2 regions of the Corynebacterium sp. HMSC071B10 genome follow, and region 2 is predicted to be linked to the other one. Evidence: riboswitches for the same ligand, from Rfam matches in the RefSeq annotation. Region 2 holds a riboswitch; the other holds the start of a gene.
What was found. Region 2 has a riboswitch for thiamine pyrophosphate ahead of HMPREF2990_RS05545 (ECF transporter S component). Riboswitches for the same ligand answer to the same signal wherever they lie in the genome.
Positions count from the first base shown of each region.

Region 1: linked by a shared signal. The riboswitch ahead of thiC (phosphomethylpyrimidine synthase ThiC) and the one ahead of HMPREF2990_RS05545 (ECF transporter S component) in region 2 are both predicted to bind thiamine pyrophosphate.

Region 1 covers NZ_KV817955.1:29,638-33,045, forward strand. Annotated here, with positions in the region: gene HMPREF2990_RS01360 (BCCT family transporter) at 1-66, opposite strand, end outside; gene HMPREF2990_RS01365 (cation diffusion facilitator family transporter) at 309-1,253, shown strand; gene HMPREF2990_RS01370 (hypothetical protein) at 1,298-1,534, shown strand; TPP riboswitch at 1,553-1,665, shown strand; gene thiC (phosphomethylpyrimidine synthase ThiC) at 1,663-3,408, shown strand, end outside.
Region 2 covers NZ_KV818004.1:161,567-164,974, reverse strand. Annotated here, with positions in the region: gene HMPREF2990_RS05550 (ABC transporter ATP-binding protein) at 1-1,465, shown strand, start outside; TPP riboswitch at 1,479-1,590, shown strand; gene HMPREF2990_RS05545 (ECF transporter S component) at 1,580-2,191, shown strand; gene HMPREF2990_RS05540 (ABC transporter ATP-binding protein) at 2,192-3,408, shown strand, end outside.

The sequences.
Region 1 (3,408 bases), on a different contig from region 2:
CACGACGAAGCCGAGCGATGCACCAAAGATGAGTGGGTCGGTTTGCAGGCTGCGTTTGCGAGCCATGACTATCCAATCGTTGGGGACAAAATGGTGACCAGTGTACGCGAAAATCATACTTTCCCCGGGCTTGCTACAATTAGGTAGCTAGTGAAGGGGAGTAGCCCGCAATCGGTTGTTCGACATACTGGCGCGCCGCGCCCGGACAACCGGCTCGACCGCCGCAGCGCGTTGCTGGCCGAGTGAGCGAGACCTTCGGACCGTATCTACACGCGGCGCCGAAGCGCCCCTATTTTGGGAGGATCAGCATGGCTGACATGCCCCCGTCACTCCGCAAAGAGCAGCAGATTCTGGAACGCTTCATGTGGCTGTCCATCGCTGTTTCCATTGCCACCATCGTGCTGAAGATGATCGCCGCCTGGGTCACTGGCTCGGTGGGCTTTCTTTCCGACGCCATCGAGACGGTGATCAACTTCGTCGCCGCCGTCGTCGGCCTGTGGGCCCTGAAGCTGTCGGCAAAACCAGCGGACGAGAACCACAATTTTGGCCACTCTAAGGCTGAATATTTTTCCGCACAGGTGGAGGGCTCGCTTATTTTGGTGGCAGCGGTGGCCATCATTTACACCTCTATCGACCGGTTGCTCAACCCACAGCCGCTGGAGCAGCTCGGCATCGGCCTGGTGTTCTCCGTGATTGCCGCGCTGCTCAACGCCGCCGCCGGCTACGCCCTGGTGCGCGCGGGCAAGCGCTACCGCTCCATCACGCTCGAGGCTGACGGCAAGCACCTGCTTACCGACGTGCTGACCACCGTGGGTGTCATCGTGGGCATGGCACTCGTCGCCATCACCGGGTGGGAGATCCTGGACCCGATCGTGGCGCTGCTCGTTGGTGCCAACATTTTGTTCACCGGCTTCAAGCTGCTTCGCAGCGCCATTTTGAGCCTGCTGGCGGAGGTGCTGCCCGATGAGGAGCTGAGCAAACTCAACACCTTCCTCGATGACTTTGCCGCCAAAAACGGGGTGACGTTTACCTCCGTGCGCACCGCAGCTTTCGGGCGCGAGCGCCTGATCAGTCTGGTTATGCAGGTGCCGGGCGAGTGGACCGTCTCCTACGCCCACGCGCACGCCGACGAGGTGGAAGCCGGCATCGCCGACACACTCGGCGCAGCGGAAACCATCATCCACGTCGAGCCCTTCGGCTACACCACCCGTACGGGCCCCCTCTTTAGCGAATCGCTAACAAAGCCCAGGTAAACGGGGTAATCTGAGAAGTGAAACCAGTGAAAGGATGACCGATCATGTGGGTCACACAATCGATGGACACCTACCCCCAGGGCAACCACTGCCGCGGTTACGTTGTCGGGTTTTTCACCCCGGAGGGGACGTGGCGCGATGCACCGCTGCCTCCCGAGTCTTTAAGGCTCAATCCCGAAAACGTCGCTGAGGACGCCAGCGACCCCGATTTCTGTTACCTCTACGCAAAAGACGACGCGGTCCGCTACGTGAACTATCTCAATGGCGGCGCTGCGTTGTAAGCCGCTACACTCTATGACGCAATCCCACACGGGCGCCCCACGGTAGGGGCTGAGATCGCGCTACACGCCGCGCGGGCACCGTCCGAACCTGTCTGGTTAGCACCAGCGAAGGAAGTTGAAGGAGTGTCATGACTGACGCCTACGCGCAAGAAATCCACCGCAAACACGCATACGCGCCGCTGCGGAAGAACGGGCTCGAGGTCCCCGAGACCGCAGTCCACCTGGATGACTCCCCCACCGGACCGAACGCGCCGTTCAAGCTCTACCGCACGCGCGGTCCCTGGGCCGAACCGGAGGAGGGCCTACCCGCGCTGCGCAGCGAGTGGGTCCACGCCCGCGGCGACGTTGAGGAGTACTCAGGCCGCCAGCGCAATCTGCTTGACGACGGCACCCGTGCCGCCAAGCGCGGCGCCGCCTCCGAAGAGTGGCGCGGCGAAAGCCGCACGCCGCTGCGCGCAAAGGCTGGCAAACGCGTCACCCAGATGGCCTACGCCCGGCGCGGCGAGATCACCCGCGAGATGGAGTTCGTAGCCCTGCGCGAGCACTGCGACGTGGAAAAAGTCCGCGCCGAGGTCGCCGCGGGCCGCGCGATTATCCCCAACAACATCAACCACCCGGAGAGCGAGCCGATGATCATCGGCAACGCGTTTTTGACCAAGATCAACGCCAACATCGGCAACTCCGCGGTCACCTCCTCCATCCGCGAGGAGGTGGACAAGCTGCGTTGGGCCACCCGCTGGGGCGCGGACACCGTGATGGACTTGTCCACCGGCAACGACATCCACACCACTCGCGAGTGGATCCTGCGCAACTCGCCTGTGCCGATCGGCACGGTGCCGATCTACCAGGCGCTGGAGAAGGTAAACGGCATCGCCGAGGACCTGACCTGGGAGATCTTCCGCGACACGGTCATCGAGCAGTGCGAGCAGGGCGTGGACTACATGACCGTACACGCCGGCGTACGCCTGCCGTTCGTGCCGCTGACCTCCAAGCGCGTGACCGGTATCGTCTCCCGCGGCGGCTCGATCATGGCAGGCTGGTGCCTGGCGCATCACAAGGAGAGCTTCCTCTACGAGAACTTCGACGAGTTGTGCGAGATCTTTGCCCAATACGATGTCGCCTTCTCGCTTGGCGACGGCCTGCGCCCCGGCTCCATCGCCGACGCGAACGACGCCGCGCAGTTCGCCGAGCTGAAGACCATCGGCGAGCTGTGCAAGCGCGCCTGGGATTATGACGTCCAGGTGATGATCGAGGGCCCCGGCCACGTGCCCCTGGACAAGATCCAGCTGAACAACGAGAAGGAAGAACAGTGGTGCGGCGGCGCCCCCTTCTACACGCTTGGCCCCCTGGTGACCGACATCGCGCCCGGCTACGACCACATCACTTCCGCGATCGGCGCGGCCCACATCGCCGCCGGCGGCACCGCGATGCTCTGCTACGTCACCCCGAAAGAGCACCTGGGGCTGCCGAACAAGGACGACGTGAAGACCGGTGTGATTACCTACAAGGTTGCCGCACACGCCGCCGACGTGGCGAAGGGCCACCCGGGCGCGAGCGACTGGGACGACGCGATGAGTAAGGCCCGCTTCGAGTTCCGATGGGAGGATCAGTTCGCGCTCTCGCTCGACCCGGACACCGCGCAGGCCTACCACGACGAGACGCTGCCCGCAGAGCCCGCGAAGACCGCACACTTCTGCTCCATGTGCGGGCCGAAGTTCTGCTCCATGCGCATCTCCCAGGACATCCGCGACGAGTTCGGCGATCAAGTTGACGCGGCTTTGGACGCGGACACGCAGCAGACGATCCAGAACTTAGGGCTTCCCTCGCTCGCCGTCGGGGAGGAACAGATGGCGGAGAAGTTCCGCGAGGAGGGC
Region 2 (3,408 bases):
GGGTCAGGACCTGACCAAGCTGGATGCGAAGCAGTGGCGCGAGGTGCGCGGCAACCAGATCGGACTGGTGCCGCAGGACCCGATGAGTAACTTGAACCCGGTGTGGCGGATCGGCACGCAGGTCGAGGAGGCCTTGCGCGCGAATAATGTGGTGGAGGGCTCCAAGCGGCACGAGCGCGTCGTCAAGCTGCTCGAAGAGGCCGGCCTGACGGACACCGAGCGCCGCGCCCGCCAATACCCGCACGAGTTCTCCGGCGGCATGCGCCAGCGCGCGCTGATCGCGATCGGCCTGGCCGCGCGCCCGAAGCTGCTGATCGCCGACGAGCCGACCTCCGCGCTCGATGTCACCGTGCAGAAGAAGATTCTGGACCATTTGCGCTCGCTTATCGACGAGCTCGGCACCGCCCTCCTCTTCATCACCCACGACCTCGGCCTTGCCGCGGAGCGCGCGGACCACCTCGTGGTGATGCACCGCGGCCGCATCGTGGAGCAGGGCCCGAGCCTGAAGATCCTGCGCAACCCGCAGCACCCGTACACGAAGCGCCTGGTTAAGGCGGCACCTTCGCTGGCGTCGGCACGCATCCAGTCCGCGAAGAAGCAGGGCCTGGAGACCTCGGAGAAGCTCACCACCGGCGAGGCGGGTGAGCTCGTTGTTGAGGTGAAGAACTTGGTCAAGGAGTTCGAGGCGCGCGGCCGCAAGTCAAAGGGGCAGATGTTCCGCGCGGTTGACGACGTCTCCTTTGACATCCACCGCGGCACAACGCTTGCGCTGGTTGGCGAGTCCGGCTCCGGCAAGTCGACGGTGGCGAACATGGTGCTCAACCTGCTCGAGCCCACCAGCGGCGAGGTGCGCTTCGAGGGCAAGGACGTCAACACACTCAAGGGCGCGGAATTGCGCGAGATGCGGCGCAAAATGCAGGTGGTCTTCCAGAACCCCTACGGCTCGCTGGATCCGATGCATTCGATCTATCGCTGCATCGAGGAGCCGCTGACCCTGCACAAGGTGGGCAACCGTAAAGAGCGCGAGGCGCGCGTGGCGGAACTGCTCGACATGGTGCAGATGCCGCGCTCGGCGATGCGCCGCTACCCGAACGAGCTGTCCGGCGGGCAGCGCCAGCGCATCGCGATCGCGCGCTCGATGGCGCTGAACCCGGACGTCATCGTGCTCGACGAGGCGGTCTCCGCGCTCGACGTACTCGTGCAGAACCAGATTCTGAAACTGCTCACGGACCTGCAGGAGGAGCACCAGCTGTCCTACCTGTTCATCACCCACGACCTGGCGGTTGTGCGCCAGACGGCGGACCACATCGTGGTGATGGAGAAGGGCCGCGCGGTGGAGCAGGGCGATGCGGACAGCATCTTCGACAACCCGCAGCACGAGTACACACAGAACCTCATCGCCTCGGTGCCAGGCCTCAACATTGAGCTGGGCACCGGCGAAGAGCTCGGCATCGACGTCGGGTAGGATTTTCGGGGCATTTGAAAAACACGGGAGCTGGGCGCACGTCCGGCTGAGAATCCGCGATACGCGGTAAACCGTCGAACCTGATCCGGGTAATACCGGCGAAAGGAAGGAATAATGACAAATCGTGCTGCCTCCAGGACCAACTCCTGGCGCGTGATCGACATCGTGACCGCGGCCGTCCTCGGCGTGGCCTGCGGCCTGCTGTTCGTGCTGTGGAATGGCGTGGGGTATGCGGGCTACAAGGCTATCGACGCCGTCACGCCCGGCCTCGGCGGCCTCTTCACCGGCATCTGGCTCATCGGCGGTGTGCTGGGTGGGTTGATCATCCGCAAGCCGGGCGCGGCGGTGTTCGTGGAGGTGCTCGCCGCCTCCGTCTCCGCGCTGCTGGGCAGCCAGTGGGCGATCGAGACGCTGTACTCGGGCCTGGCGCAGGGCATCGGCGCGGAGCTGATCTTCCTCATCTTCATGTACAAGCGCTTCTCGCTCGACGTCGCGGTGCTCTCCGGCATCGGTGCCGGCGTGGGCGCGTTCGTGCTGGAGCTGTTTACCTCCGGCAACCTGGCGATGAGCCTGTCGTACAATGTGATCTACCTCGTGTGCACCTCGATCTCCGGTGCGGTACTCGCAGGTGTGCTCGGGTACTTCCTGGTCAAGGCGCTGGCCAAGACCGGTGCGCTCGACCGCTTCGGCGCGGGCCGCGAGCGCCTGCGCGCCGAGGCGAGCTAGATGGCAGCACCCGCGATTGAAGCCCGGGGCTTAAGCTACCAGTACGCCACCCGCCCCAAACCAGCGTTTACGGGCGTTGACCTGCGCATCGAGCACGGCGAGCGCGTCATCCTTACCGGCGACTCCGGCTCCGGGAAGTCCACGCTGCTCGCGGTCCTTGCAGGCCTGGCCGGTGACGAGGAGGACGGTCACAGCGCGGGCCGCCTCACTGTCAACGGCACGGTCGGCATGGTGATGCAGGACCCGGAGGCGCAGACCATCCTCACCCGCGTCGGCGACGACGTCGCCTTCGGCGCGGAGAACCTCGGCGTGCCGCGCGAGGAGATCTGGCGGCGCGTGGAGTACGCGCTCGACGCGGTGGGCCTCGACGTGCCGCTGGATCACAACACTGCGCACCTCTCCGGCGGACAGAAGCAAAGGCTCGCGCTTGCGGGCGTGCTCGCCATGGGCGCGGACATCCTCATCCTCGACGAGCCGACCGCCAACCTCGACCCAGCCGGGCGCGACGAGGTCATCGCCGCCGTGGAGCACGTGTGCGCGGCAACCGGTGCCACGCTGATCGTGGTGGAGCACCGCCCGCGACCCTGGGCGCACCTGGCCACGCGCGCGTATCGCTTGGGTGAGGGTGGGGTGGATGAGGTGGGCGTCGATAAGCTGCCCGGGGCACCGGAACTGCCGCCTGCGCGCGGCGTGCGAGGCGACGCTGCGGCGCTGACGACGCGCGGAGTGCAAACGCGCGTGGGCCCGCCGCGGGACCTGCGCATCCCGGAGGGCGCGTCCACCGTGATCACGGGCCCGAACGGGGCGGGCAAGACGACGCTCGCGCACGTGCTGGCGGGCCTCGACGCCCCGCGCGCGGGCGAGGTCGTCTACTCCGAGTCGATTCGGCGGGGGCTCGAGACGCCGGCGATCAAGTGGAAGTCGGCGCAGCTCGCGGAGCGCATCGGCTTCGTCTTCCAGGAGCCGGAGCACCAATTCGTCACCTCGACGGTGCGCGAGGAGATGGCGCTGTCGGGTGCGCCGCAAGCGCGCATTGACGAGCTGCTCACGCGCCTGCGCCTCGATCACCTCGTCGGCGCGAACCCGTTCACGCTTTCCGGCGGGGAGAAGCGGCGGCTGTCGGTGGCGACTGCGCTGGTCAACGCGCCGAAGCTCGTGCTTTTCGACGAGCCCACCTTCGGCCAAGACGACCGCACCTTCGTCGAGCTGGCGGGGCT